DNA from 3 places in the Streptomyces sp. NPDC050509 genome. Region 3 is predicted to be linked to each of the others. Evidence: riboswitches for the same ligand, from Rfam matches in the RefSeq annotation. Region 3 holds a riboswitch; each other region holds the start of a gene.
What was found. Region 3 has a riboswitch for S-adenosylmethionine ahead of ACIBJC_RS24210 (aminotransferase class V-fold PLP-dependent enzyme). Riboswitches for the same ligand answer to the same signal wherever they lie in the genome.
Positions count from the first base shown of each region.

Region 1 (9,400 bases), on a different contig from region 3:
GGGCGGGCGGCGCCACGGCCTCGGCGCGTACGCACGCGACGGCGGTGGCCCCGACCCCGGCCTGGGCCACCGATGCCGTCCAGGTGGTGAAGACGCCGTCGGCGCGGGGCCCGGAGAGGCCCGTCCTACCGTCCGCGGGTGTGTGGAGCCCGGCGGCGGGCGCGGGCGCCAGGGAGAGGGAGACGGTCTCCGCCTCGGTGGGGACCCGCAGTTCGCCCCCGTCGGCCAGCACGGCGTCGTCGCAGAGCACCAGCCGCTCCGCGTTCCAGATCCGGACCCGCTGGAGACGGCGCCCCTGCTCCTCGGTGAGGAAGAGCAGCCGGACAGGACCCTCGGGCCCGGTGACGGTCACCACCGCGTCCGTCCCGGGCCCGGTGACCGTCACCACCGCGTCCGTCCCGGGCTCGGGGATCCCCACCACCGTCCGGCCGTCGCGCGTGGCGCTCGCGGCCGACGCCGACACCGAAGCCCCGGCGGGCAGCGGGAACTGCGGGGCGATCCCCGCCGTGGCGGCGAACACCGCGGTCGCCACCCCGTCGATCTCCAGCCGGGTCAGCGGCTGCGCGCTCACCCAGTCGAGCCGTACGCCCGGCCCCGCCTCGTACCCGAGCGGCCACACGAAGTGCGCGCCGGACGGCACGGTCACCGGCGTGGCCGGAACCTGTCGCGTACAGCCGTCGAGTTCGACGCGGAAACGGATCCCGTGGTGGTCGGGAAGGGGTTCGTGGGGCTGGTGGTTGTTGACGAAGAGGAAGCCCTCCGTACCGTTGGAGCGCACCGCCCAGCGGAGCGTGGACCGGTCGTCGAGGCCGGCCGGACACGTGTCGGGCAGCCGCAGCGGCATGTCCGCGAGCCGCGCCCCGGAGTCCTGGATCAGCAGATGCTGCGCGCGCAGCGCGTGGAACGAGGGGCGCACCTGCCCGAACTCGCCCAGCGGCGCCTGGAAGTCGTAACTGACCGACGGCAGGTCGTTGGGGTAACCGGTGGCGTGCGACTCCTGGTTGGGCAGCGCGAGATCCAGCCGCTGCGAACAGCCGTGGTACAGGTAGTACCCCTGCCAGACCGAGCCGCTGCCGAGCTTGGCCAGCGCCAGCGCGGAGACGTCCGCGGTCCGCACCAGGGGCCGCCGGTGGTACGCGACGGCCATGCCCGAGCCGAGCTCACAGGTGAGGTAGGGGTAGCGCCGGTCGTCCGGCGCCCCGTGGCTCGCCCGCGTCGCGGAGCGCAGATCGGCGCCGATGGTGGGGTCGTCCCTGACCGGGGTGAAGAAGTAGTGCCGGCGCATCTCCCGCGCCCACCCGTCGTGCGCCTCCGCCCAGAACGCCTCCGGGTAGCCGCCGTACACCGGCAGCAGGACATCGCGCGGGAGGTCGGCGGCGTCCCACCCCGTGGCCGTCCACAAGGGGGCGGCGATGCCCGCGGCCTCCGCGGCGCGGCGCAGCGTCGCCAGATGCGCGGGTGCGTCGTACAGCTCGTTCTCGATCTGTACGGCGATGACGGGGCCGCCCTCGTCGTACGAGAGGCCGCGCAGCTCCCGGCCTATCCGGGCGAAGTACCGCTCGACGAGCGCCAGATAGGCCGGATCGTCCGTGCGCGGGACGCAACCGGCGCCGTCGAGCCAGTCCGGGAAGCCGCCGCCCCGGCACTCACCGTGCGACCAGGGGCCGACACGGACGGCGACGGATAGCCCGAGGCCGCCGCAGAGCAGGACGAAGCGGCGCAGATCACGGCCGCCGTCGAAACGGAAGGTCCCGCGGCTCTCCTCGTGCTGGTTCCAGAAGAGGTAGGTGGCCACGGTGTCCACCCCGCCGGCCCGGATCTTCAGCAGCTCCTCGCGCCACTCGGCGGCCGGATAGCGGCTGAAGTGGAATTCCGCCATCACCGGAAGCCAGGGGACCCCGCCCCGCAGGATCCTGCGGCTGTCGGGGACCAGGGGTCCGTGGACGCCGTCGCCGTCGCCCTCCGGGCTGCCCATCGACAGGTGGCCCGACGGTCCGGGCGGGGGAGCGTGCAGGTCATGGGCGTGCAGTGACAACACGACGAACGGCTCCTGCGTCGGTGGACGGCGGGGAAGATCGCTTCATGGTCGGCACGGCTCAGGGCCGTGTCAAGAAGCACTCCTCACTCGGGCCCACCACGGGGGGAGCGGCACATCTGGCCAGTATCAGTCTTTCCTGATCCGCTGCTCTGTGATCCAGGTGTGATGTTCATGTGATCCACCTCGTCTTCAGATCGCCGCCACAGGGTGTTACGTTTCTCGATGTCACGAGTCCCAGCGACAAGCCCCGGCTTGCTGGGCGGCAACCCTCCTTTCTGCGGTGGGGTGCCCCGGGTGATGACACGGCTCCACGCGCACACCGATGTGCCGGGAGCAAGCGCGGACCTGTCAGCCAGGTCCAGTACCTGGGACGGGAGCACGAGATGACAGCGGACGCGGTGCCTCACAGAGCGTCGTCATGGTGCCCCGTCCAGCGGCCCCCGCTCGACGAGCGGCCGGCGAACCATCACCCACGGGCCGGCGCGCCGTACGACGCCACCCCGCACCGAGGAGCCCTTCCCTCATGAGACCTGCCCTGTCACGCCCTCGCGGGCGACGCTCCCTGCTCGCCCTCGCCTCGGCCGTCACCGTCCTCGCCGCCGTCGCCGGCTGCGGTGTCGACACCGGCGGCTCCGGAGACGGCGGGTCCGGTGCCAAGGGGGAGCAGATCACCGTCACCGCGTTCGCCGGCCCCTGGGGTGAGCTCTTCAAGAAGTCCTTCGTCGCACCCTTCGAGAAGGACACCGGCATCAAGGTGAACCTCGTGTACGGGGCCGACTCGGCCTGGCTCACCAAGCTCCGCGCCGCGGGCGGCAAGGACGCGCCGTTCGACGTCGTCGCCCTCACCCCCGGCTCCCTGCACCAGGCGGTCGGCGGCGGTCTCCTCCAGCCGCTCAAGACCGGCGACCTGAAGAACTGGAAGCAGCTCGACCCGGTGCTCACCCAGCAGTCCACGGTCGACGGCTCCTCCTACGGCGTACCGCTGACCACCGGCTCCAACGGTCTGCTCTACCGCACCGACAAGATCAAGCAGGCGCCCCGGGACTGGACCGACATCTTCGACAAGAAGTACTGCGGCCATGTCGCGCTGCCCCCGCTGACCTACAACGCGGGCCTGGAGTTTTTCTCCGCGCTGGTCTCCCAGGACGGCGGCAAGCTCTCCAACCCCGCCGACGTCGACAAGGCGTTCAAGAAGCTCGCCGCGCTCAAGGGCTGCGTCTCGGCGTACCCGGCGGACGCGGGCAGCGTCTCCACCGTCCTGCAGAACGGCGACGCCTGGATCGTGCCCTTCTGGGACGGCCGTGCCTTCGCCATGGCCGAGGAGGGGCAGCCGATCGGCTTCAGCTACCCCGCGTCCGGCGCCGTCGGCGCGCTGACCTCGTACTACGTGCCCAAGGGCAGCGCGCACACCAAGGCCGCCTACACGTTCCTGAACTACCTCAGCGCCGCCCAGCACCAGAAGCCCTTCGCCGAGGGCACCTTCTACGGCGCGGGCAACGACACCATCGACTACAGCCCCGGCTTCAAGGACAAGGTCAAGTACGGCGAGGCCGTCTACAAGACCTTCACCTGGGTCGACTACAAGACGGCGACCCCCAAGCTGAACGAATGGCAGCAGCGGTGGAATCAGATCTTCAAGTGACCGGGAAGCGGCACGACACCGGCGGCGGGACCGCCGCGCACATCGACATCGAGGGTCTGGCCGCCGGGTACGAGGGGCAGCGCATCCTCGACGTCGACCGGCTCTCGATCCGGCGCGGCGAGTTCCTGTCCGTCCTCGGCCCCAGCGGCTGCGGCAAGACGACCCTCCTCAACAGCCTGGCGGGGTTCGTCCGCCCCACCGCGGGCCGGATCACCCTGGACGGCACCGACCTCACCGACGTCCCCACGCACCGCCGGGGGCTCGGGCTGGTCTTCCAGAACTACGCCCTCTTCCCGCACATGACCGTCGCCGGGAACGTCGCGTACGGACTCAAGGTGCGCCGCACCGAGCGCGCCGAGCGGGACGAACGCGTCGCCGAGGCGCTGCGCCTCGTCGGCCTGGAGGCGTACGCGGACCGCAGGCCGAAGCAGCTCTCCGGCGGCCAGCAGCAGCGCGTCGCCGTGGCCCGCGCGCTGGCCACCCGGCCCGCGGTGCTGCTGCTCGACGAGCCGCTGTCCAACCTCGACGCCAAGCTGCGCCGCGAGATGCGGGTGGAGCTGCGGGAGCTCCAGCAGCGCCTCGGCATCACCATGGTCTTCGTCACGCACGACCAGGAAGAGGCGATGTCGCTCTCGGACCGGATCGCCGTGATGAACGGCGGCCGGGTCGAACAGCTCGGTACCCCCACCGAGGTGTACCGGACGCCCGCGACCCGCTTCGTCGCCGAGTTCATCGGCGCGGCCAACATCCTTCAGGGCACCGGCGCCCCCGACGGGACGCTCCACCTGGGCGGGGTCGGGCTGGACTCCGGCCTGGCCACGCTGCCCGACGGGGAGACGGTCACCCTCGCCGTACGCCCGGAACGCGTCACGGTCCGCGCCGTCGAGGCCGACAGCGACAGTGACAGCGGCGCCGGTGCTTCGGCCACGGCCGAGCGCGGCTCCGGGATCGTCGGCTACCGGGCGTTCACCGGTGAGGCGTGGCAGGCGCAGATCGTCGTCGCCGAAGGCGTCGTGGTCAACGCCAGGACGGCCGAGGAACCCCCGGCCGTCGGCGCGCGCGTCACCTTCGGCTGGTCCGCCGCCGACGTCATCGTCCTCGGGCCCGCGGAGGGCCCCGGGGGAGGCGCCGCGGCCGGGGGAGCGGCCGAGGCGGTCGCCGGGGACGCCACGAAGAAGGAGGCGACGCCCGGATGAGCGCGCCCGCCGCCCGCGCGCCGCGCCGGCTGCGCGGGCTGCTGCCCGTCACGCCGGTCGTGGTCTTCCTGCTGGCCCTGTTCGTGGTCCCGCTCGTGCGGGTCCTCGCGCTCAGTTTCCATCCGTCGGACGCCAACGGCTACCCGCTCGACGGCTACTCGTTCACGCAGTACCGCAGGGTCTTCACCGAGTCGTTCTTCTCCGAGTCCCTGTGGCAGAGCCTGTTCACCTCGCTGCTGGTCACCGTCCTGTGCGTGCTGCTCGGCTTCCCCGCCGCGTACGCGCTGGCCCGCGCCCGCAAGGGAGTGGTGCGCACCCTGCTGTTCGTCGCGGTCGTCTCCCCGCTGCTCACCAGCGTGGTCGTCCGCAGCTACGGCTGGGTCGTGCTCTTCTCCGCCAACGGCGTGGTCAACCGGACCCTCGTCGGCCTCGGCATCCTGGACCAGCCCGCACCGCTGCTGACCAGCTACGTCGTGGTCGTCGTCTCCGTCACCCATGTCCTGCTGCCGTTCGCGATCCTGCCGCTGACGACCGCGCTGGGCGGCATCGACGACAATCTGGCCCGCGCCTCGCGGAGCCTGGGCGCCGGGCCCGTACGCACCTTCTGGAAGGTCACGCTGCCGCTCAGCCTGCCCGGCATCACGGTGGGCGCCACCGTCGTCTTCCCGCTGGCCATGGGCATCTACATCACCCCGCTGCTGGTCGGCGGCGCCAACCAGCCGCTCGCCGGGCTGCGCGTCTACAGCCAGATCACCAGCGTCTTCGACTACCCGGTGGCGGCGGCGCTCAGCCTCACGCTGCTCCTGCTGACCCTGGTGGGCGTCTCCGCCCTCGGCACCGGATTCCGCTTCTGGGAACGGAGACTCCATGGCTGACCCGGCCGTCGACCGTACGCACGACCACCCCGCCACCGACGCCCCGTCCGCGCGGAGTGGCGCGAGGACCGCCGCGCCCACGAAGGGGGGTCCGCCGAGGGGGAAGGGTGCGGGCCGGGGCTCCGTGCTGCTGCGCCGCGCCGGGCGGACCGCGGTGGCGCTGCCCGCCGTCGCCGTCTTCCTCTTCCTGCTGGCGCCGCTCGCCGTCCTGGCGCTCAGCTCCCTCAACTCCACCAGCTCCCTGAGCTTCCCGCCCAGCGGGCTCTCCCTGCGCTGGTACTCCGAGGTGCTGTCCTCCTCCGACTGGCTGGTCTCCTTCCGGCTCAGCGGGGTCCTGGTGCTGCTCGTCGTCCTCACCACCGTGACCATCGGCACGCTCGCCGCGTACGGCCTGGTCCGCGGCGACTTCCCCGGCCGCGGCCTGCTCTCCGGGCTCGCCCTCGCGCCGCTGATGGTCCCCGAGATCATCATCGGTCTCGGCCTGCTCTACTACTTCCAGGGCCTCGGACTGGTCAACACCCTCCCCGGGCTCTGGCTGGCGCACTCCCTGGTCGCCCTGCCCTTCGTCATCCGTACGGTGATGGTCAGCGCCCAGGCGCTCGACCCGACCCTGGAACGCGCGGCGGCCACGCTCGGCGCCGGGCGGGCCCGTACCTTCCTCACCGTCACCCTGCCGCTGCTGCGCCCCGGCATCCTCGCCGGAGCGGTCTTCGCCGCCGTCACCTCGCTCGGCGAGGTCGCGGTCTCCGCGCTGGTCTCCGGCTCCAACACCACCACCGTGCCGGTCCGTATCTTCTCGGCCGTCCAGTTCCAGCTCGACCCGTCGGTGGCCGCCGTCTCCACGCTCCTGATGCTGGTCAGTGTGCTCGTCCTGGTGGCCGTCGACCGGTTCACCAACTTCTCGGAGGTGCTCTAGACCGTGCCCGCTGACCCCACCGCCGCAGCCCCCCGCGCCCGCGTCGGGATCGATGTGGGCGGCACGTTCACCGACTTCGTCCTCGCCGTCCCCGGCGAGCGGAGCGCTCCGCTCCACCACAAGGAGCCCAGCACCCCCGGCGATCCGGCGCGCGCCGTCGCCGACGGGCTCGCCGCCGTCCTCGACCGGGCCGGGCTGCGCCCCACCGATCTCGCCGCCGTCACCCACGGCACCACCATCGGGCTGAACGCGATCATCCAGCGCCGCGGCGCCCGGATCGCCCTGGTCGTCACCGAGGGCTACCGGGACATCCTGGAGATCGGCCGCAGCCGCATGCCGTCCTCCTTCGACCTGCACGCCGCCAAGGAGGAACCGCTCGTCCCCCGGGACCGGATCGTGGAGATCCCCGCGCGGCTCGGCCCGGACGGCCGCCCCGTACGCGTCCCCGACGACCGCGAACTGGCCAGGGTCGCCGAGGAACTGCGCGCCACGGACGCCGAGGCCGCCGCCGTGCTCGTCCTGCACGGCCACACCGACCCCGCCTTCGAGGCGGAGGTCACCCGGCGGCTCGCCGCGCTCGTCCCCGAACTGCCGCTCACCTCGTCGGCCGCGATCTGGCCAGAGGTCCGCGAGTTCGAACGCGCCCTCGTCACCTGCCTCAACGTGTACATCCAGCCGCTGATGCGCCGCTACTTCGACCGGCTCGAAGCGCTCCTCGACGGCCTCGGCGTCACCGCCCCCGTCTACATCGCCGGGTCCAACGGCGGCTCCCTCAGCCTGCGTTCGGCCGCCGAGCGCCCCATCGAGACCGTGCTCTCGGGACCGGCCGCCGGCGTCACCGCCGCGACCCGGCTCGGCCGCGCCGCCGGGATCAGCCGGCTCGTCACCTTCGACATGGGCGGCACCAGCAGCGACATCGCCGTCGCCGTCGACGGCGAACCGGAGTTCGCCACCCACACCACCATCGGCGGACTCCCGCTGATCCTGCCCGTCGTCGCGGTCAACGCCATCGGCGCGGGCGGCGGCTCGGTCGTACGGGCCGACACGTACGGAGCCCTCAAGGTCGGCCCCGCGAGCGCCGGCGCCGACCCCGGGCCCGTCGCCTACGGCCGCGGCGGCACCCGCCCCACCGTCACCGACTGCTATCTGCACACCGGCGTCATCGACCCCGCCACCTTCCTCGGCGGCCGGATGACCCTCGACGCGCCCGCCGCCGCCCGCGCCCTGGGCCTGGTCGGCGACGAACTCGGGTTCGCCACCGCCGACCCCGGCGCGGCGGCGGACCGGGCGGCCGACGGCGCGCTGCGGGTCGCCACCGCGGGCATGGCCGTGGAGCTCCAGAAGACCCTCGCCGGACGCGGCCTCGACCCCGCCGAGTTCACCCTCGTCCCGTTCGGCGGCGCGGGCCCCACCCACGCGGCCGTGCTCGCCGAGGAGGTCGGCATCCGCGAGATCGTCGTCCCGCACGCCGCCGCCACCTTCTGCGCGCTCGGCGCGGTCGGCGCCGACCTGCGCCGCGACTTCGCCCGCAGCCTGCGCCGCGACCTCGACGACACCACCGTCGCCGCGCTCCGCGACATCCTCGCCGGACTGGAGGAACGCGCCCGTACCTGGCTCGCCGAACAGGGTCCGGAGACCGCGCCGCCCGTCCTCACCCTGGCCGCCGACATGAGCTACACCGGCCAGGCGTACGAGCTGCGCGTGGAGCTGTCCGGCGAGCCGACCCTGGCCGCCCTCACCGAGGCGTTCCACCAGGAGCACGAGCGGCTCTACGGCTTCCGCGACGCCACCGCCGCCGTACGGCTCGGCACCGCCCGCCTCGCCATCAGCGCCGCGGGCCCCGATCTCGCCACCGTTCCCGCCGAGGCCGCCGCGGACGACCCGCCGCCCGCGCCCGTCGGCCACCGCACCGTCCTGCTCGCCGGGGACCGCGTCACCGCGGACGTCCACCGGCGCGACGGGCTGCGCACGGGACACACCCTCGCGGGACCGGCCGTGATCGAGCAGGACGACACCACCGTGCTCGTGCCGCCCGGCTGGTCGGCCACCGTCGATCCGCTGGGCAACCTCCGGCTCCGGCACTCCTGACCACCACAAGGCAAGCCACGGCAAGGCAAGGACGCACCCGACCATGAAGCTCGACCCGGTCACCCTGGAGATCATCGGCAACAAACTCGGCGCCCTCACCGAGGAGATGTGCCTCACCCTCCAGCGCACCAGCCGCTCGCTGTACGTCAAGGAGACCGCCGACTTCTGCTGCGCGCTCGCCGGACCCGACGGCGCCTTCACCGCCTACCCGCGCGGCATCGGCGTCTCCGGCTTCGTCGGACTCGACGTCCGTACCGCCGTCGACCACGTGGGCCCCCTGGAGCCCGGCGACGTCATCATCACCAACGACCCGTACACCTCGGGCGGTCTGGCCACCCATCTCACCGACATCCAGCTCATCGAGCCGTACTTCCACGACGGCGAGATCATCGGCTACGGGTGGGCGTTCATCCACTGCTCCGACATCGGCGGACGGGTCCCCAGCAGCCTGGCCCCCACCAACCACGAGATCTACCAGGAGGGTCTGCGCATACCGCCGGTCAAGCTCCTGCGGGCCGGTGAGCCCAGCCGTGACATCGCCGCCCTCCTCCAGGCCAACAGCCGCACCCCCGAGGCCAACGACGGCGATCTGCGCGCCATGCTCGCCGCCCTGCGCACCGGCCGCGAGCGGCTGGCCCGGGTCGT
Region 1 covers NZ_JBITHL010000002.1:419,966-429,365, forward strand. The annotation lists gene ACIBJC_RS07180 (beta-galactosidase) at 1-2,038, opposite strand, end outside; SAM riboswitch class IV at 2,262-2,384, shown strand; gene ACIBJC_RS07185 (PotD/PotF family extracellular solute-binding protein) at 2,562-3,680, shown strand; gene ACIBJC_RS07190 (ABC transporter ATP-binding protein) at 3,647-4,876, shown strand; gene ACIBJC_RS07195 (ABC transporter permease) at 4,873-5,751, shown strand; gene ACIBJC_RS07200 (ABC transporter permease) at 5,744-6,667, shown strand; gene ACIBJC_RS07205 (hydantoinase/oxoprolinase family protein) at 6,671-8,755, shown strand; gene ACIBJC_RS07210 (hydantoinase B/oxoprolinase family protein) at 8,799-9,400, shown strand, end outside.
Region 1: linked by a shared signal. The riboswitch ahead of ACIBJC_RS07185 (PotD/PotF family extracellular solute-binding protein) and the one ahead of ACIBJC_RS24210 (aminotransferase class V-fold PLP-dependent enzyme) in region 3 are both predicted to bind S-adenosylmethionine.

Region 2 (9,400 bases), on a different contig from region 3:
GCCCGCCGTCCACGGTCCCGGTGGGCAGCACCACCCGGGCGCCGGTGAGGACGGTGGGTTCGGCGCGTACGGCGGATGTGACGCGAGCGGCCATCAGGCGGTTACCTCCGGGGCGAGTGACGGGGTGTGGGTGTCGGACGGTGCTGCGTGCGGGGCGGGGGATGAGGGAGGGGCGGGAGGGGCGGGGCGTGAGGGAGGGGCGGGGGCGGTCCCCGCGTCCACCGCGTCCACCAGGTCCCAGGCGAGCAGGCCCGCCCCCAGACAGCCCGCCGTGTCGCCGAGCGCCGCCGGGACGATCTCGGGGAGCGTCTGGAACGTGACCCGCTCCGCCACCGCCGCGCGCAGCGGGGTGAACAGGGTGTCCCCGGCCTCGGCGAGCCCGCCGCCGATGATCAGGGTGCGCGGGTCCAGCAGGGTGAGCGCGGTGACCAGGCCCGCGGCCAGCGCGTCGATCGCGTCGTGCCACACCCGTACGGCCTCCGGGTCGCCGGAGTCGACGGCCTTCGCGCAGTCCGCCGCGTCCGCCTCCGGGTCGCCGCTCGCCGCCCGCCACGCGCGGGTCACCGCGGCGGCGGACGCCAGGGTCTCCAGACAGCCGCGCTGCCCGCAGTCGCACGCGGGGCCGTCGGGGCGCACCACGACATGGCCGATCTCGCCCGCCGAGCCGTGCGCGCCCGCCTCTATGGCGCCGCCGACGCCGATGGCCCCGGCGATCCCGGTGCCCAGCGGTACGAACAGGAAGCGGTCCGCGCCCCGGCCCGCGCCGAGCCGCCCCTCCGCGAGGCCGCCGGTGCGTACGTCGTGCCCCAGCGCCACCGGTACGCCGCCCAGCCGGGCCGTGAGCAGATCCCGTAGCGGCAGGTCGCGCCAGCCCAGGTTGGCGGCGTACCGGGCGATCCCGCGCTCGGCGTCGACGATGCCGGGCACGGCGACCCCGGCGGCCACCGCGCCCCGCCCGAAGTGCTCGGCGCCGTACGCACGCAGCTCCGCCGCGAAGGCGAGGACGGTCTCGACAACGGCCTCGGGGCCGCGCTCCCTGCCCGTCGCGCGCCGCGCCTCGTACAGCAGCGCGCCGTCCGCGCCGACGAGGGCGGCTTTCATGCCGGTGCCGCCCACATCCAGGGCGATGACGTGTCTGGCGTGCCTGTCGGATCTCACGGGGACAGTCTCGCGTGTGAACCCGTGAAAGGTCTAGTCCACTACACCTGATGCCTCCTGATGGCCCCGGTGATGACTTCGGTGATGACTTCAGGTGATGGCTCCGGGTGATAGCTCCGACGATGGCTCCGGATTGTTGTCAGTCCATACAAAAGAACAGAACATTCACGCCGCGCACACGCGGGAAATCGGGCGTTGTGGAAGCGAAACCGCCGCCCGGTAGACCTCAAACCTCCGTATGGGGGAAAATCACTTGTTCGACATTGCGTCACGGGGGGCCGGTCGGAGGCCTTACGCGCAACGGCGAGAACGACAAAGGCAACCACAAAGGCGGGGAACAGACCTGTGCGACCTGTACGAGAGCGCCACCGGGGATACCGCGGCCACCGGACCGCAGCGGCGGCAGTGGCCGCGTTCGGCATGACGGCGTCGCTGGCGGGCTGCGGCGGTCCCTCAAGCAGCGGAGATGTCACGCTCAAGGTGGTCGCCGCGGAGTACGGCACCAACTCCGAGGACAGTTCCCGGAATTACTGGGAATCCGTGGCGAGCTCGTTCCAGGCGGACAATCCCGGAATCAAGATCGACATATACATCCGGCCGTGGAAGACGATCGACTCCGATGTCGCGCGGATGGTCAAGGAGGGCAACGCCCCCGACATCGCGCAGATCGGCTCGTACTCCAACTTCGCCAAGGACGACAAGCTCTACGCGGCCGACGAACTTCTCTCCGTACCCACCCAGGCGAACTTCCTCGACCAGCTCTCCGAGGCCGGCGAGGTCAACCGTATTCAGTACGGGATGCCGTTCGTCGCCTCCACCCGGCTGCTCTTCTACAACAAGGACCTCTTCGAGTCGGCCGGGGTGAGCGCCCCGAAGGACTGGGACGACATCAAGACCGACGCCGAGGCGCTCAAGGCGGACGGCGTGACGACCCCCTTCGCGCTGCCGCTCGGCACCGAGGAGGCGCAGGGCGAGGCCCTGATGTGGCTGCTGAGCGGCGGGGGCGGCGTCACGGACACCGCCGACGGCTCGTACAGCATCGACTCGCCCGTGAACGTCAGCACCTTCACCTGGCTCCAGAAGAACCTCGTCAAGCCGGGGCTGACCGGCCCGGTCGCGCCCGGGAAACTGGACCGCGCCACCGCCTTCAAGGCGTTCACCAGCGGCCAGGTCGGCATGCTCAACGGGCACCCGACGCTGATGAAGGACGCGGCGAAGCGGGGCATCAAGGTCGGCATGGTGCCGATGCCCGGCGAGAGCGGCAAGCCGAAGTCGGTCGGCGTCTCGGACTGGATCATGGCGTTCAAGCAGAACGGCCACCGCCAGGAGATCGGCGCGTTCCTGGACTTCGCGTACGAGGACAAGAACGTGCTCAGCTTCGCCGGCCAGTACGACCTGCTGCCGGTCACCTACAGCGCGAACGCGGGGATGCTCGCCGACCCGGAGCACCAGGACCTGAAGACGTTCCTGACGGCGCTGCCCGAGTCGGAGCTGTTCCCGTACGGCAAGAACTCGTGGTCGCAGGTGAGCGAGAGCTTCAAGAAGAACATCGGCAGGGCCGTCGAGCCCGGCGCGAGCCCGGGGGCGGTGCTGGGGCAGATCGCCAGGGACGCTTCGGCGGCGGAGGCCTCCGAGTAGCCGAGTAGCGTGTCATCGATATGACCACGCCTGCCCCCGACCCCGATCCCGACCCCGCCGCTGAGCCGGATCCGGAGCCCGCCCCTGAGCCGGAACCCGCCGCTGAGCCCGGGCCCGCCGCGGCCCTGTCCGGGCGGGACCGGGCCGTACTCGCCATGGAAGGGCGCGGCTGGCCGGGCCCCGGCGCCAAGGAGCGGGAGATCCGCGAGCGCCTGGGCCTCTCGCCGACGCGCTACTACCAGCTCCTGAACGCGCTGCTCGACGACCCGAGGGCGGCGGAGCACGACCCGGTGACGGTGAACCGGCTCCGCAGGGTCAGAGCGGCCCGCCGCGACCTGCGCTGACGGACGGGCCACATGTCTGTCCGTACGCCGGTGGACGTGGATAAGGTCGGGGGCATGGGCAGCCACGCGTACTCCCTGCCGGAACCGACCACCCCCGCCGGCGCCGACGGCCTGGCCGCGCTTCTCGCCCGGCCCGGCGCCGCCGTCGTCGCGCTCGACTTCGACGGCACCCTCGCCGAGATCGTCCCCGACCCCGAACAGGCCCGCGCCCACGAGCGCGCGGTCCCCGCCCTCGCCGCCCTCGCACCACGCGTCGCCTCCGTCGCGGTGGTCACGGGCCGCCCCGCCGGAGTGGCGGTACGGTACGGCGGCTTCGCCGGGGTGCCGGGGCTGGAACACCTGGTCGTCCTCGGCCACTACGGCGCCGAGCGCTGGGACGCCGTCTCCGGTACGGTCCACGCCCCCGCCCCGCACGAGGGCGTCGCGGCCGTACGCGCCGAACTCCCCGGATTCCTCGAACAGTTCGGCGCCTGGCGCGGTACCTGGATCGAGGAGAAGGGCCGCGCGGTCGCCGTCCACACCCGCCGTGCCACCGACCCGCAGGCGGCCTTCGAGGCGCTGCGCGAACCGCTGGCCGGACTCGCCGCACGCCACGGCCTGATCGTCGAACCGGGCCGCATGGTCCTGGAGCTGCGCCCGCCGGGCGTCGACAAGGGCGTGGCGCTGCTGGAGTACGTCCGCGAGACGGGCGCCGAGACGGTCCTGTACGCGGGCGACGACCTGGGCGACCTGCCGGCCTACGCGGCGGTCGAGAAACTCCGCTCGGACGGCCACCCGGGCCTGCTGGTGTGCAGCGGCACCGAAGTCCCCGAACTGGTCGAACGGGCCGACCTCGTCCTCCCGGGCCCGGCGGCCCTGGCGGACTTCCTGGCGGAACTGGCGCGCACGGCAGCCCCGTAGACCCGAGGTCTCTCAGGAGACCTCAGGCCCGCAGCGCCTCCAACTGGTCCAGGAACCAGCGCTGCGGCGGCAGGGCCGTCGCAGCGGCGGCCAGGCGCTTGGCGCGGTCCGTGCGCTCCGCCGTGGGCATCGTCAGGGCCTCGTGGAGGGCGGCGGCCGTCGCGCTGATGTCGTACGGGTTCACCACCAGGGCGTCCTCGCCCAGCTCCGCGTAGGCGCCCGCCTCCCGCGACAGCACCAGCGCGCAGGCGCGCTCGGAGAGGACGGGGATCTCCTTCGCGACCAGGTTCATGCCGTCGCGGATGGGGTTGACCAGCGCCACGTCGGCCAGGCGGTACGCGGCCAGGGAGCGCGCGAAGTCGTCCTGGACGTGCAGGACGACCGGGGTCCAGCCGTCCGTGCCCAGCTCCGCGTTGATCCCGTCGGCGACCCGCTGGACCTCCTCCGTGTAGGAGCGGTAGATCGCCAGGTCCTGCCGGGAGGGGTAGGCGAAGGCCACGTGGACGACGCGCCCGCGCCATTCGGGGTGGTCGAGCAGGAGCTGCCGGTAGGAGAACAGGCCCCGGACGATGTTCTTGGACAGCTCCGTACGGTCCACCCGGACGATCGTCCTCCGGTCGGCCCCGTCCGGGGTGCTGCCGATCTGCTCGCGCAGGGTCACCATCCGCTCGGCCACGTCCGGGCGGTGCGCGCGCTCGCGCAGGAAGTCGCCGTCGGCGCCCAGGCCGTGGACCGCGAGATACGTCCGGCCGCCGGAGGGGCCGGGGGTGTTCCCGCGCGGGAAGGTGAGATGGCGCCCGCCGTCCCCGGCTCCGTCCTCCGGCCAGTGCGCCGTCAGGCCCCGGTCCGCCAGCACCGAGCGGGCGCACTCCTTGAACGCCTCCGCCCACCGCCAGGTCAGGAAGCCCAGCCGGTCGGCGCCCAGCATGCCCAGCAGCAGCCGCTCCGCGATGTCGTCGGGCAGCAGCCGGAAGTACTCCGCGGGCGCCCACGGCGTGTGCGAGAAGTGCCCGATCCTGAGGTCGGGGCGGAGCGCCCGCAGCATCCCGGGGACGAGCGCCAGGTGGTAGTCCTGCACCAGGACCGCCGCGGCCTCGGCCGCCTCCTGCGCCAGCGCCTCGGCGAAGGCGCGGTTGTACGTCTCGTACGCGGCCCACTGGGCGCGGAACTCCGGGCCGAAGGACGGCTCCAGCGGGGTCTGGTAGAGCATGTGGTGGACGAACCAGAGGGTCGAGTTGGCCACGTCGTTGTACGCGGCCGTGTACACCTCGGGCTCGATGCCCAGCATCCGTACCCGCTGCCCGCCCGTGTCGGCCGGGTCGAGGCGGCCCTCCGTACGCCGGACGGCCTCCCGGTCGCCCTCGCCGAGCGCCGCGCACACCCAGACGGCATCGTCGTCCGCCCCGATGGCCGACAGGCCCGACACCAGACCGCCGCCGCCTCGTTTGGCCGCCAGCGTGCCGTCGTCGCGCCGCGTGTACGAGACGGGGCCGCGGTTGGACGCCACGAGGACGCGGGCGGGCGCGGGGGTGCCGGACTGCTCGGTAGCCATGTCGCGAAACCTAGCCCGTCGCGGAAACGCTCAAACGTACGGTGCGTGTGACGTCCCCGCCGGCCCGGTCGCGCCAGTCCGTATCGGTCGCGGCGCCCGCTCGGTCCCGCCGCCCCGCTCAGCCGACGCCGTCCCGCTCAGTCGCGCCGCCCGCGCGCCGCGGCCAGCGCGACCACCCCGGCGCCGGTCAGCGCGAACGCCATGCCGCCCAGCAGCCACAGCCGCTCGGCCGTGGACCCGGCCTGCGCCAGCACCCGCGTGAACTCCGAAGCTCCCGACAACGCAAGATTCATGCCCATGAGGGAGGAATCTAGGCAAGTAGTGCGATGATCCGACGTTACGCCGCGCGTCCGGCCGTGTACTCCGCGATCTCCCGCACCGGCGGACGCTCCTCCGTGTCCACCGCGTGCGTCCGCGGCGTGAAACCGTCCTCGCCCCGCTCGAACTGCGTGAGCCGCGGCCGTACCAGATGGCCCCGCTGGAGCCGGAGCTGCGCCGTACGGTAGATCGCCGCTGCCATCCGGCCCAGCGCCCGGTCGTCCTGGTGACGGTGGAGCCGTACACCCACGTCCACCTGGGCCAGCGCGTCGAGCCCCACCGTGTGCAGCGCGTCCACCAGCAGGCCCAGCTCCACGCCGTACCCCACGGGGAACGGCAGCCGCTCCAGCAGCGAGCGCCGCGCCGCGTACTCGCCGCCCAGCGGCTGGACGAAACCGGCCAGCCGCGGCCAGTGCAGATTGAGCAGCGGGCGCGCCACCAGCTCCGTCACCCGCCCGCCCTGGCCGGCCCCGCCCTCCGTACCGCCGCCCGTACCCCCGCCCAGCGGGCGGTCGTACATCGCCTTCACGAACTGCACCTCAGGATCGGTGAGCAGCGGGCCCACGATCCCGGAGACGAAGTCCGGCGAGAACTCCCGCAGGTCGGCATCGACGAAGCACACGATGTCGCCGCTCGTCACCAGCAGCGACCGCCACAGCACCTCGCCCTTGCCGGGCAGCGCGGGCAGCCGCGGCAGGATCGCGTCCCGGTGCACCACCCGCGCGCCCGCCGCCGCGGCGACCTCGGCCGTACGGTCGGTGGAGCCGGAGTCGATCACCACCAGCTCGTCCACGAGCCGGACCCGCTCCATCAGCTCACGCCGGATGACGGCGACGATCGCGCCGACCGTCTCCTCCTCGTCGAGCGCCGGCAGGACCACGCTGACCGTGCTGCCGCGCGCCGCCTTCGCCGCCAGGAGCCGGTCGGGCGTACGGTCCCCCGCCGACCAGGAACGCCTGGTCAGCCAGTGCTCCACCTCTTCCAGCACGTTCGGTACTCCCTGCGCGGTCCTTGATATGTGCGGTATGTGCCACGACATGTGCCACGACGTGATCCATCTCGCGGTGCGGACGACTATCTCAACCCTCCACCCCTTCGGTTACAGTCTTGAACAACACGAATGACCACCGCATGCCGGGGTCATCACGTGAACAAACGCACCGGACCCAGGCTCCGGCGCCATAGCGCTCATCCAGAGGGACTGAGGGAACGGCCCGTTGAAGTCCCGGCAACCCTCCCGCCGACCGCGAGGTCACGGTGGGGAAGGTGCCAATTCCGTCTTGCGGCGAAGTACGTCGCGAGGAAGATGAGGAGAAAGGGCCTCGCCATCATGGCTGTGCAGACCGTCCCGACCGGTACGAACGAGACCGGTGCCAACGAGACCGTCGACCTCGGACCCGCCACCGCACTCTCGTGCCGCGAATGCGGAGAGCGCTTCGACCTCGGCCCCATCTTCGCCTGCGTGAGCTGTTTCGGGCCGCTCGAAGTCGCGTACGACCTGCCGAGCGGCAGCCCCGAAGAGCTGAAGAAGCGCATCGCCGAGGGCCCGGACAACATCTGGCGGTACGCGCCGCTGCTGCCCGTCCCCGCCGACGTCGCCTCGAAGCCCAACATCAACCCCGGTTTCACGAAGCTGGTCAAGGCCGACAACCTCGCCCGTGAACTGGGCGTCACCGGCTCGCTCCACATCAAGGACGACTCCGGCAACCCGACGCACTCCTTCAAGGACCGTGTCGTCGCCATCGCCGTCGAGGCCGCCCGCGCCTTCGGCTTCACCACCCTCTCCTGCTCCTCCACCGGCAACCTCGCCGGCGCTGTCGGCGCCGCCGCGGCCCGCGCCGGCTTCCGCTCCTGCGTGTTCATCCCGCACGACCTGGAGCAGGGCAAGGTCGTCATGGCCGCGGTGTACGGCGGGGACCTGGTCGGCATCGAGGGCAACTACGACGACGTCAACCGCTTCTGCTCCGAGCTCATCGGCGACCCGCTGGGCGAGGGCTGGGGCTTCGTCAACGTCAACCTGCGGCCGTACTACGGAGAGGGCTCCAAGACCCTCGCGTACGAGATCTGCGAACAGCTCGGCTGGCGGCTGCCGGACCAGATCGTCATCCCGATCGCCTCGGGGTCGCAGCTCACGAAGATCGACAAGGGGCTCCAGGAGCTGATCAAGCTCGGCCTCGTCGAGGACCGGCCGTACAAGATCTTCGGCGCCCAGGCCGAGGGCTGCTCGCCGGTCTCCACCGCCTTCAAGGCCGGGCACGACGTCGTACGGCCGCAGAAGCCGGACACCATCGCCAAGTCCCTGGCGATCGGCAACCCGGCCGACGGGCCGTACGTCCTGGACATCGCCCGGCGCACCGGCGGCGCGGTGGAGGACGTCAACGACGAGCAGATCGTCGACGCGATCAAGCTGCTGGCGCGCACCGAGGGCATCTTCGCGGAGACCGCGGGCGGCGTGACCGTCGGCGTGACGAAGAAGCTCATCGAGGCGGGCGTGCTCGACCCGGCCCTCACCACCGTCGTCCTCAACACCGGTGACGGGCTGAAGACGCTGGACGCCGTGGCGCCGACGACCGGCCCGACGGCGACGATCCGCCCGAGCCTCGACGCGTTCCGCGCCGCGGGCCTCGCCGCGAGCTGACCACGTCGCGAGCTGACCACCGACACCGAGAAAGGCTTCCCACCATGAGCGTCAAGGTCCGTATCCCCACCATCCTGCGCACCTACACCGGTGGCCAGGCCGAGGTTCCGGCGGAGGGCGCCACCCTCTCCGAGGTCATCCAGTCGCTGGAGGCGAACCACCCGGGCATCGCCGGGCGCGTCCTGGACGACCAGGGCAAGCTGCGCCGCTTCGTCAACGTGTACGTGAACGACGACGACGTCCGCTTCGAACAGGGCCTGGAGACCGCCACGCCGGCGGGCGCGGGCATCTCGATCATCCCGGCGGTCGCCGGAGGCTGACGCCGCCGGAACGCAACGCAGAACGGCCCCCTCCGCAAGCAGAAGCGGAGGGGGCCGTTCTACATGGTTGAGCACGGTAGAGTGTGGGAACGCCCCGCTGTCGCCCGCTCCGTACGCGAGCGAGAACGCGACAACATGAGGGCAAAGTCCTGGAGCCTTTTGCGGCGTACGTACGCTTTGCCCGGCCCGACTTGTCCCGGAACGCAGTGGATTCAGCACTATGCGTGTTCGGCCACGCCCAGAATTCTCGTCCGATTGACCTGTTGCAGAGGGCAGTTGGGCAGATACATTCAGCCGCGGTCGACGCGTTCCGGCGCGAAGTGTGGCCCCGTGCAAGGGCCAGTAATAGGGGAGTTGGCATGGCTCAGGGCACCGTCAAGTGGTTCAACGCGGAGAAGGGCTACGGCTTCATCGCGGTCGACGGTGGTGCGGATGTATTCGTCCACTACAGCGCGATTCAGATGGACGGCTACCGCACCCTTGAAGAAGGTCAGCGAGTGGAGTTCGAGATCTCGCAGGGCCAGAAGGGTCC
Region 2 covers NZ_JBITHL010000021.1:68,302-77,701, forward strand. The annotation lists gene nagA (N-acetylglucosamine-6-phosphate deacetylase) at 1-94, opposite strand, end outside; gene ACIBJC_RS37465 (ROK family protein) at 94-1,158, opposite strand; gene ACIBJC_RS37470 (extracellular solute-binding protein) at 1,579-2,796, shown strand; gene ACIBJC_RS37475 (DUF3263 domain-containing protein) at 2,817-3,140, shown strand; gene otsB (trehalose-phosphatase) at 3,195-4,040, shown strand; gene ACIBJC_RS37485 (trehalose-6-phosphate synthase) at 4,063-5,592, opposite strand; gene ACIBJC_RS37490 (hypothetical protein) at 5,730-5,891, opposite strand; gene ACIBJC_RS37495 (glucosyl-3-phosphoglycerate synthase) at 5,930-6,898, opposite strand; SAM riboswitch class I at 7,096-7,223, shown strand; gene thrC (threonine synthase) at 7,241-8,548, shown strand; gene ACIBJC_RS37505 (ubiquitin-like small modifier protein 1) at 8,593-8,868, shown strand; gene ACIBJC_RS37510 (cold-shock protein) at 9,228-9,400, shown strand, end outside.
Region 2: linked by a shared signal. The riboswitch ahead of thrC (threonine synthase) and the one ahead of ACIBJC_RS24210 (aminotransferase class V-fold PLP-dependent enzyme) in region 3 are both predicted to bind S-adenosylmethionine.

Region 3 (9,400 bases):
TCGTACGGGGCCGTTGCCCCTGCCTCAGACGCGTGTGACGGAGGAGACCGGCATCATGCCGACCGGGTCGTAGCGCACGGAGGCGCCGGGGTACGGGGCGTGGATCACCTGGCCGTTGCCCACGTACATCCCGATGTGGCTGGCGTCGTCGCGGTACGCCACCAGGTCGCCGGGACGCGCCTGGGAGAGCGGTACGCGGGCTCCGGCGTACCGCTGCGCCTGGGAGGTGCGCGGCAGGCCGACGCCCGCCTGTCCGTACGCCCACTGGGTGAGCCCGGAACAGTCGAAGCCCGAGGGCCCGTTGGCGCCCCACACGTAGGGCCGCCCGACGGCGCGCTGGGCGGCCTGGACGGCCGCGGCGGCCCGCCCGGTGGCGGGCGCCCCGGGTCCCGAGAGCGCGCCGGGCAGGTCGCCCCGGTCGGAGCGCGAGGCCCGGTCGTAGGAGACGCGATCGGCCTCGGTCAGGGTGTTGAGCAGGCGGCGGGCCTCGGCGAGCCTGCCCTCGACGGTGCGCTTGTGGCGGGCGACGGCGGCCCGGCTGCGCTCCAGCTCGGCGAGGTCGCGGGCGGCCTCGCTGCGTACCTGCCCGAGGCCGCGCTGGGCCAGGCCGAGTTCCTTCAGGGCGCCGGACTGGCGGGCGCCGACCCGGTCGAGGACGGCGGCCTTCTCCAGATAGCCGTCCGGGTCGGAGGAGAGCAGCAGCGCGAGGGTGGGGTCGACGCCGCCGGAGCGGTACTGGGCGCCGGCGAGCGAACCGAGCGCGCCGCGCATCGCGTTGACGCGCTCCTGGCCGCGCGCGGCGCTGTCCTGCGCCGTGTCCAGCAGGGTCCGCAGCTCCGTGACGCGTTCGCCCGCCTTGTTGTACCGCTCGGTGGCCCGCTCGGCCTGCTCGAAGAGCCGGTCGACCTGGGCCCGGGTCGCGTCGGGCGTCGCCTGTGGGTCGGCGCCCGCCGGGGCGGCGCCGAGCGCCACCGCCGTCGTGGCCGCCGCGAGGGACACGGCGGCGACGGCGCTGCCACGGGTGCCGGAACGCAGAGCAGCATGGCCGGACTGTGAGGGACGGCGATGGGACACCACGGGAAGCCGAACTCCCTTCCGCTGTACGCGCAGGCGCAGCCCTGCCGCCCGGTGGGCGGACCGCTGGCCGGTGCTGCGCGGAGCAGACAGTAGCCGGGCGATCACGGAGCGGCCAACGACCGCCCCGCGCACACAAAGTGACGCCCCGCCGTAGACCTCAAGGTCATCGGCGGGGCGCGGGTGTCAGCGTGTGGGGTGGGAATTCCCCCGAATGGGCGGGTGTCGAGCCGGAGATGACGGTCAGGACGTCAACAGCCGGCCCACGCTCGCCCGGCGGTCAGGCGATGCGCACACCGAACTGGAACGGCATGTTCCCGATGGCCTCGTAGCGGACGCTGGCGCCCGGCTTGGGCGCGTGCAGCACCTGGCCGTTGCCCGCGTAGAAGCCGACGTGGTGCAGGTCGCCGTAGAAGATGACCAGGTCACCCTTCTGGAGCTGGCTCTGCGAGAGCCGCGTACCGGCGTTGGCCTGCGACTCGGAGGTCCGGGGGATGGAGACACCGGCCTGCGCGTACGCCCAGGAGGTGAGCCCGGAGCAGTCGAAGGAGCTGGGGCCGGAGGCGCCGTAGACGTACGGCGTGCCGATCTTGCCCTGCGCGGCGGCGAACGCCGCGGCGGCGCGGGACGAGGAGGCCGGGGTGTCCCCGAGGTCGGTGCGGGAGGACGTCGAGCCGCCGCCGCTGCCCCGGCTGGCGCGCTCCTCCTCGGCCTTGGCGAGGTCGGCCCGCTCCTTCTCGGTGAGCGAGTTGAGCAGCTTCTGCGCGGAGGCGAGCTTGCCCTGGACTTCCTTCTTCTTCTCGGTGAGCACCTTGCGGGTGTCCGCGAGGTCCTTGACCTTGCCCTGGGCCTCCTGGCGCTGCTGCGCGAGGGTCCGCTGCTTGTCCTGGATCCGCTTGAGCGACTCGGCCTGCTTGCCGCTGACCTGGTCGAGCGTGGACGCCTTCTCCAGGTAGCTGTCCGGGTCGGAGGAGAGGAAGAGCTGGAGCGCGGGGTCGATACCGCCGGTGCGGTACTGACTGCTGGCCATCAGGCCGAGGCCGTCGCGCATCTCGTTGAGCTCGTCCTGGCCACGGGCGACCTTGTCCTGGAGGGCGCCGACCTGCTTCTCCAGCTTGTCCTGCGCCTCTTCGGCCCCGTTGGCCTTCTCCGTGGCCTTCTCGGCGTCCTCGTAGAGCTTGTCGACCTTCTCCTTGACGTCGGCCTTGCTCGGCGTCGGCGCGGCGTTGGCGGCCTGGGAGGAGAGCGCGACGGCAGCGGCGGCGGTCGCGGTGAGCACGGTCACCCGGGTACGGCTCGGGGGCTTGGGACGACGGTGGGACGCCACGGAGGCGAGCTCCTTCTTCCTCAGCCGCCTGCCGGTCCTTGGGGACGTCAGTCCCGGCTTCGCGCGCACGGCTCCCCCGCGAACTGGGCCGAACTGCGCGAAAACGGCGGTTCCTTCACTGCCACCCCGGATGGGTGATCAACCGTGCGAAGGTTCGAGGCCTGACCCTAGTGACCTTCTTGTGATCAGTTCAAATCCTTGCAAGGAAAAACTCTGTCACGAAGCACATTATTTACAAGCGCCCTACAGACAGCAGAGCGGCAATACACATGCAGTAGCGGACATTTGACGCCACGCCCATACAAGTAGCGCCCAATTCGGTCATTGCCACTGTTGATTGACCAGAGATAGCCAGAGACAGCCAGAGGTAGTCAGAGGCAGGCAGAGACCGCCAGAGCGGACCCGGTCAGGACAGATCCGACCAGGGATGACCAGAGATGACCAGAGCTGACCGGACGTCAGCTAGACGCGCGAAAGCCGCTTCAGCAGCAGGGCGGACGCGACCGGTCTGGCGCCGGCCTTCGCGACCCCGTCCGCGACCTCACGGTCGGTGGAGGCCACCACCACGGGCCGGCCCGGCGGCTCCGCCCTGACGAGCTGACGGATCAGCTCGTCCGCGGTCACCCCCGGCTTGGAGAAGAGCACCCGCACCCCGCGCGGCGGTGCGAGCAGCACCGGCGCGACCAGCTCCGCGCCGTCGAAGACACAGGTCATCTCGGCGCCCGACTGCGCGGCGAGCATGGCGAGCCCGCCCAGCAGCCGCAGCCGCTGCTTCTCCAGCGGCATGGTGGGATAACCGGTCTTGGTCACGTTGTAGCCGTCGACGATCAGATGCGCCTGCGGAAGCGCCAGAAGCTGATCGAGCAGCGCCGGATCCATATCGGAGAGCGCGCGCGCCGCCACATCCTTGGGGGACATCCGGCCGGGCTCCACCGCGTCGACCGTGTCCGCGGGCCGGCTCGCGGCGGGCGGCAGCGCCAGCTCGCGCCGCAGCCCCTGGGCCGACTCCAGCACCGTGTCCAGCAGCAGCCGCAGCCGCATGTCCTCGACCGAGCGCCCCTCGCGGGCGGCCCTGCGGCTCGACTCGACCGCCGACTCCGCCTCCGCGAGCCGCGCCCTGATCCGGCGCGTCTCGCTCTCCGCCGCCGACACCTGGGCCGCGCTCTCCGCCCGGAGGGCCTCGGACTCCGCGTGCGTACGGCGCAGGGCGGCCTCGCCGCGCTTCACATCGCTCAGCGCGCTGCGCAGCTTGCGGTGGAGCGTCTCGGTCTCCTTGCGCGCGGTGTCCAGCTCCGTGCGCAGCCGCTCCGTCTCGGTCTTGGTGAGGGACCTGGCTGCGGCCAGCTCCTCGCGCAGCCGCTCCAGCTCGCGCCGGTTCTCCTCGTCGGCGCGCTCGGCGTCGGCGCGCTGCGCCTCCTCGCCGGCGGCGGCGACCAGTTTCACCCATCCGGGGGGCCTGAGCACGTACGCGGCGGCGGCCACATCGACGGGATCAGCTGCGGCGGGGGGCGATCCGGACTCCAGGGCGGCGGCCAGCTCCGGCTGGGCCTGGCCGATCCGCTCGCCGATCCGCTGCCGGAAGACGGGGTCGCTCTCCAGCGCGGCGGCCATCGCGTTACCCGCGAACTTCGCACGCCTGTTCGGGGCGAAGCGCGCGTACTGCCGGAGCTGGGCGGGCAGCTCCGTGACCGTCAGCCCGCCGAAGGCGTCCGAGACGAGCGCGACGACCCGGCGCCGTACCCCGTCGGGGAGCGGGCGGTCGAGCGTTTCCGCGGCGTCACCGCCGGCCGCACCGGCCGGCTCAGCGCCACTCGCGGGCTGCTCCACGATCCGTCACCCCATCCACCCCTTACGGGCGGCTCCCTCAGGAACCGGCACCCGGCCTGTCCACCAGCTCGATCTGATCCACCGCGTTGCACCAACGGCACCGCACCGACTCGATGGTCTCACTGACCACCTCACGCTCCTCGACCTTCGGCTCCCCGGCCAGGTCCAGATGGACGTACTCGACGACCTTCGACGAGCGCGTCACATCGAACCGGGTCAGATTGCCGCACAAGGTGCAGCGCCACCGGGTGGAGGCCGTGGGCTGCGGAACCGTCGGAGTTGCTGCCATCGTGCCGTCCTCTTTTCTTCGTCCCTATGCGGTGCCCCGCGGTGCGGCGTCGAACCGCGGATGGCACCCGGCAACCCTACGGCCTCGCGGCTCCCCCGCGCCCCGGCGAGGCGCTCTGCACCGTTAGGGACCGGTACGCCATGCTCTGTCCGTGAGCAAAAGGCGTACGGCGTACGGAGCGCCCCTGGTGACCTACGGGCTGATCGCCCTGTGCTGTCTGGCCTTCCTCCTCAGCCCGCTCTCGGGATTCACTCCCGCGTACGGAAAGGGCGACGCGCTGCTGGCCGCGCAGAGCGCCTATTTCGAGCGGTGGGGCGTCATCCCGAGCGAGCTGACGCACGGCGAGCCGCGGGCCCTGCTCACCCCGTTCACCGCGCTCTTCGTCCACGGGAGCTGGCTGCACCTGCTGGGGAACATGCTCTTCCTGCATGTCTTCGGCGCGATGGCCGAGGAGCGGATGGGCCGCGCCGCGTTCCTGCTCTTCTACCTCGCCACCGGCGCCCTCGCGCTCCTCGTGTACGCGCTCGCGAACGCCGCCTCCTCCCAGACCCTGGTCGGGGCGTCGGGCGCGATCTCCGGGGTGCTCGGCGCGTTCCTGTACCTCTTCCCCCGGGCACGGGTCACCAGCCTCTTCCCGTTCCTCTTCTTCCTGCCGCTGCGCTTCCCCGCCTGGATCGTGCTGATCTTCTGGTTCGTGCTCCAGTGGCTGGCCGCGCACGGCGCCGGAGAGGGCCCCGGCATCGCCTATCTGGCGCACCTCGTGGGCTTCGGCGCGGGCTTCCTCTACGCCTGGGGACGGTACTGGCGTACCGATAGAGTGAGAGCCCAGCCAGCGGCCACCGAGGGAGAACGCCAACCGTGATCACCGCGATCGTGCTCATCAAGACCAGCGTGGACCGGATCCCCGAGATCGCGGAGTCGATCGCGGCGCTGGACAGCGTCAGCGAGGTCTTCTCGGTGACCGGTACGTACGACCTGATCGCCATGGTCCGGGTCGCCCGGCACGACGATCTGGCGGATGTGATCCCCGGCCGGATCAGCAAGATCGAGGGCGTCGAGGGCACGGACACCCACGTCGCGTTCCGTACGTACTCCCAGCACGACCTGGAGGCGGCCTTCGCGATCGGACTCGACGCGTAGGACCGCCTCCGGCAGGTACAGGGTTACGCGGCGGCGCCGTCCCGGTCCGGGACGCAACGGCCTTCCTCCGTACGGTAGTTCCACCGCGCGCCGTCGCTCACCAGCTCCCGCACCGCCCGCACGAAGCGCTCCACGTGCTCGTCCGGCGTCCCCGCGCCGAAGCTGACCCGGATCGCGTTGAGCGAGCGCTCGCCCGGCTCCGCCTCCGGGGCGCCGCACTCCCCCGGGTCCTGCGGGTCGCTGCCCAGCAGGGTCCTGACCAGCGGGTGGGCGCAGAACAGACCGTCCCGTACGCCGATGCCGTACTCCGCGGAGAGCGCGGCGGCGAAGTGCGAGCTGTTCCACCCCTCGACCACGAACGACAGCACGCCGACCCGCGCCGCGTCGTCGCCGAAGAGCGAGAGCACCTTGACCTCGGGCACCTCCGCCAGACCGGCGCGCACCTCGGCGACCAGCCGCTGCTCCCGCGCGGCCAGCGCGTCGAAGCCGGCCTCGGTGAGCGCCTTGCAGGCGGCGGCGATCGCGTAGACGCCGATGACGTTGGGCGAGCCCGCCTCGTGCCGGGCGGCCGTGGTGTGCCAGTCGACGTCCACGCCGCCGTCGGCACGGCGCGCCACCTTGCGGCTGGCGCCGCCGCCCGCGAGGTACGGCTCGGCCGCCTGGAGCCAGTCGGCGCGACCAGCGAGCACCCCGGAGCCGAACGGCGCGTACAGCTTGTGGCCGGAGAAAGCGATCCAGTCGACGCCGAGATCCGCGATGTCCACGGCGTGGTGCGGTACGAGCTGCGCGGCGTCGAGCACGATCCGGGCGCCGTGGGCGTGTGCGGCGGCGGCCAGCTCTCGTACGGGCCACAGCTCACCGGTCACGTTGGACGCACCCGTCACACAGACCAGCGCCGGGCCCTGCGGGTCGCGCGAGGCGAGCGCGCGCTCCAGGGTGGCGACGGCCTCGTCCGTGGTGCGCGGGGCGTCGAGGTAGGTGACCCGGGCGTCGCGCCAGGGCAGCAGGGACGCGTGGTGCTCGGTCTCGAAGACGAAGACCTGGCAGTCGGCGGGCAGCGCGGCGGCCAGCAGGTTGAGCGAGTCGGTGGTCGAGCGGGTGAAGACGACCTGGTCGCCGGCGCGGCAGCCGAGGAACTCCGCGACCGTGCGGCGGCTGCTCTCGAAGAGGTCCGTGGAGAGCTGCGAGAGGTAGCCGGCGCCGCGGTGGACGCTGCCGTAGTACGGGGCGTACGCGGCGACGTCGTCCCACACCCGCTGGAGGGCCGGGGCGCTGGCCGCGTAGTCGAGGGCCGCGTACGTCACCTCGCCGCCGGTGACGAGGGGGACGGTCACATCGGCGCCGAGCACGGGGAGCGGCGCTCCACAGGCGGGGTCGTCGGCGACGGCGGTGGCAGTGGGGGCGGCGGCGTTCGGGCGTGCGGACATGGCGTTGTCTCCCGGCGAGGAAAGTCGGAACGGCTTCAGGACCCGCACGGCTCCACGACTCCATGACGGAGCGGCGCCGGATGCGGGGGATGCCTCGACGCACGGAACGGACCGCGCGGAGGTGGTTGAAGAAGGGGCGAGGATCCGGACGGATCCTGAAGCCCTAACGCATTCGCTTGCTCACGAGACTGCTCCCTTGAGGACCAGGACCCCAAAGGTGGCAAGGGGTCCGCGCTTGCCGCAGACCTCGCTGCCTACGGCCTGGTCTTCACCCGGGGCACCCCGCCACGGACGGAGGGTTGCCGGACAGCGAGCCGGGGCCTTAATCGCTGTCACTCATGACCTTGGCCGAAAGTATGGCACAGGGGCCCGGACCGCCCAAGTCGCTGTCCGCGATACGGGACAGGCGGTACGGACGGGCGACACGGGACAGTCGATACGGGACGGGCGCTACGCGCGCGGAGCCCGCCGTCCAACAGGAGGGGGCCGGGCGCGTGTTCCGCGTCCCGGCCCCCTCCCGCCGTCAAGCGGTCAGGCGTTGCTGGCGGCCACCCAGCGGGCCAGCGCGTCCCGCGCCGCGCCCGAGTCGATCGCCTCAGCGGCCCGCGCGATGCCCGCCACGAGCTGGGTCTCCAGCGGGTCCCCCGTCGGGTCGAGCGCCACCAGCGCCGCCGCCGCGTTGAGCAGCACGGCCTCCCGTACGGGTCCGCCCTCGCCGGCCAGCAGCCGGCGCGCGACATCGGCGTTGTACGAGGCGTCCGCCCCGCGCAGCGCCTCCACGGGGACCAGTTCCAGGCCGACGTCCCGCGGGTCGAAGGGCTGCTCGGTGACCTTGCCGTCCCGTACGGTCCACACCCGCGAGGTAGCGGTGGTGGTCAGCTCGTCGAGTCCGTCGTCGCCGCGGAAGACCAGCGCCGAGTTGCCGCGGGCGGCGAGTACCCCGGCGACGATGGGCGCCATCCGCGCGTCCGCCACGCCCACGGCCTGGGATCTGACCCTGGCCGGGTTGGTGAGCGGGCCGAGGATGTTGAAGGTGGTCTGCGCGCCCAGCTCCTTGCGCGCCTTGGCCGCGTACCGGAGCGCCGGGTGGAACTTGACCGCGAAGCAGAACGTGATGCCCGCCTCCTCCGCGACCTCCACGACCCGCCCCGGCGTCAGCTCCAGATTGACGCCGAGCTTCTCCAGTACGTCGGAGGCGCCGCTCGCGGAGGACGAGGCGCGGTTGCCGTGCTTGACGACCTTGGCGCCGGTGCCCGCCACGACGATCGCGGACATCGTGGAGATGTTGACGGTCTTGGCGAGGTCGCCGCCGGTGCCCACGATGTCGACGGTACGGCCGGGCACCTCGATGGTGTTGGCGTGCGCGTACATCGCGCGGACCAGCCCCGAGACCTCCTCGACGGTCTCGCCCTTCGCCCGCAGCGCGACCGCGAAGCCGGCGATCTGCGCGTCGGTGGCCTCGCCGCTCATGATGCGGTCCATGGCCCACGCCGTGTCGTCGGTGGACAGGTTCTCGCCGCGCAGCAGGGGGTTCAGTACGCCGGGCCAGGTGCGGGCCGCCACGGTGTCGCCTCCGACGGGGGTAACAGCGCTCATGCTCGCTCCTGGGTGTCTGGGACGGCTGCGTGGGCTTCGTACGGCGTGACGGCGTACGGCCCGGCCGCAAGCCTATCGGCGTACGCCGGGCCCGGCGGAGGGGTGCCCGTACTCCGGACGCGGCGGATGCGGCGGACTCGTGGAGCAGCACGCCGAGGGCCCCGGCCGGCTCCCTGGGGAGACCGGGCCGGGGCCCTCGGTGGTGGCGACCTGTTTCAGGCCGGGCGATCAGTGGTGGCCGTGGCCGCTGGTGATCTCCTTGTACTCCTCCGCGGTGGGCTTGGGAAGCTGGTTGTGCTCGCCGTAGTAGCCCTTGCTCAGCTTGACCCTGAGCCTCTCGACGGGCGACACCTTGCGGCGTACCCCGTTCTCGTCGGTCTCGGGGCCGAGCTCGGCGGGCTTGTACTGCTCGTGCGCGGTCAGCTTGTGCAGGTCAGCCTGGTCCAGCGGGGTGTGCACCTCGACGAACTCACCGTGCGGCAGCCGCTTGATGACACCGGACTCGCGTCCGTGCAGCACCTTCTCGGCGTCGCGTCGCTGGAGACCGATGCAGATCCGCTTGGTGACGATGAAGGCGATGACCGGTCCGGCGAAGAAGGCGATCCGGACGAACCAGGTGATCGCGTTGATCGACAGATGGAAGTGCGTCGCCCACAGGTCGTTCCCGCCACCGATCAGCAGGATGAAGTACCAGGTCAGCCAGGCCACACCGAACGCCGT
Region 3 covers NZ_JBITHL010000008.1:335,097-344,496, reverse strand. The annotation lists gene ACIBJC_RS24240 (NlpC/P60 family protein) at 25-1,077, opposite strand; gene ACIBJC_RS24235 (NlpC/P60 family protein) at 1,355-2,401, opposite strand; gene ACIBJC_RS24230 (NYN domain-containing protein) at 2,864-4,228, opposite strand; gene ACIBJC_RS24225 (hypothetical protein) at 4,266-4,517, opposite strand; gene ACIBJC_RS24220 (rhomboid family intramembrane serine protease) at 4,705-5,379, shown strand; gene ACIBJC_RS24215 (Lrp/AsnC family transcriptional regulator) at 5,376-5,657, shown strand; gene ACIBJC_RS24210 (aminotransferase class V-fold PLP-dependent enzyme) at 5,681-7,084, opposite strand; SAM riboswitch class IV at 7,311-7,428, opposite strand; gene trpD (anthranilate phosphoribosyltransferase) at 7,616-8,680, opposite strand; gene ACIBJC_RS24200 (cytochrome bc complex cytochrome b subunit) at 8,909-9,400, opposite strand, start outside.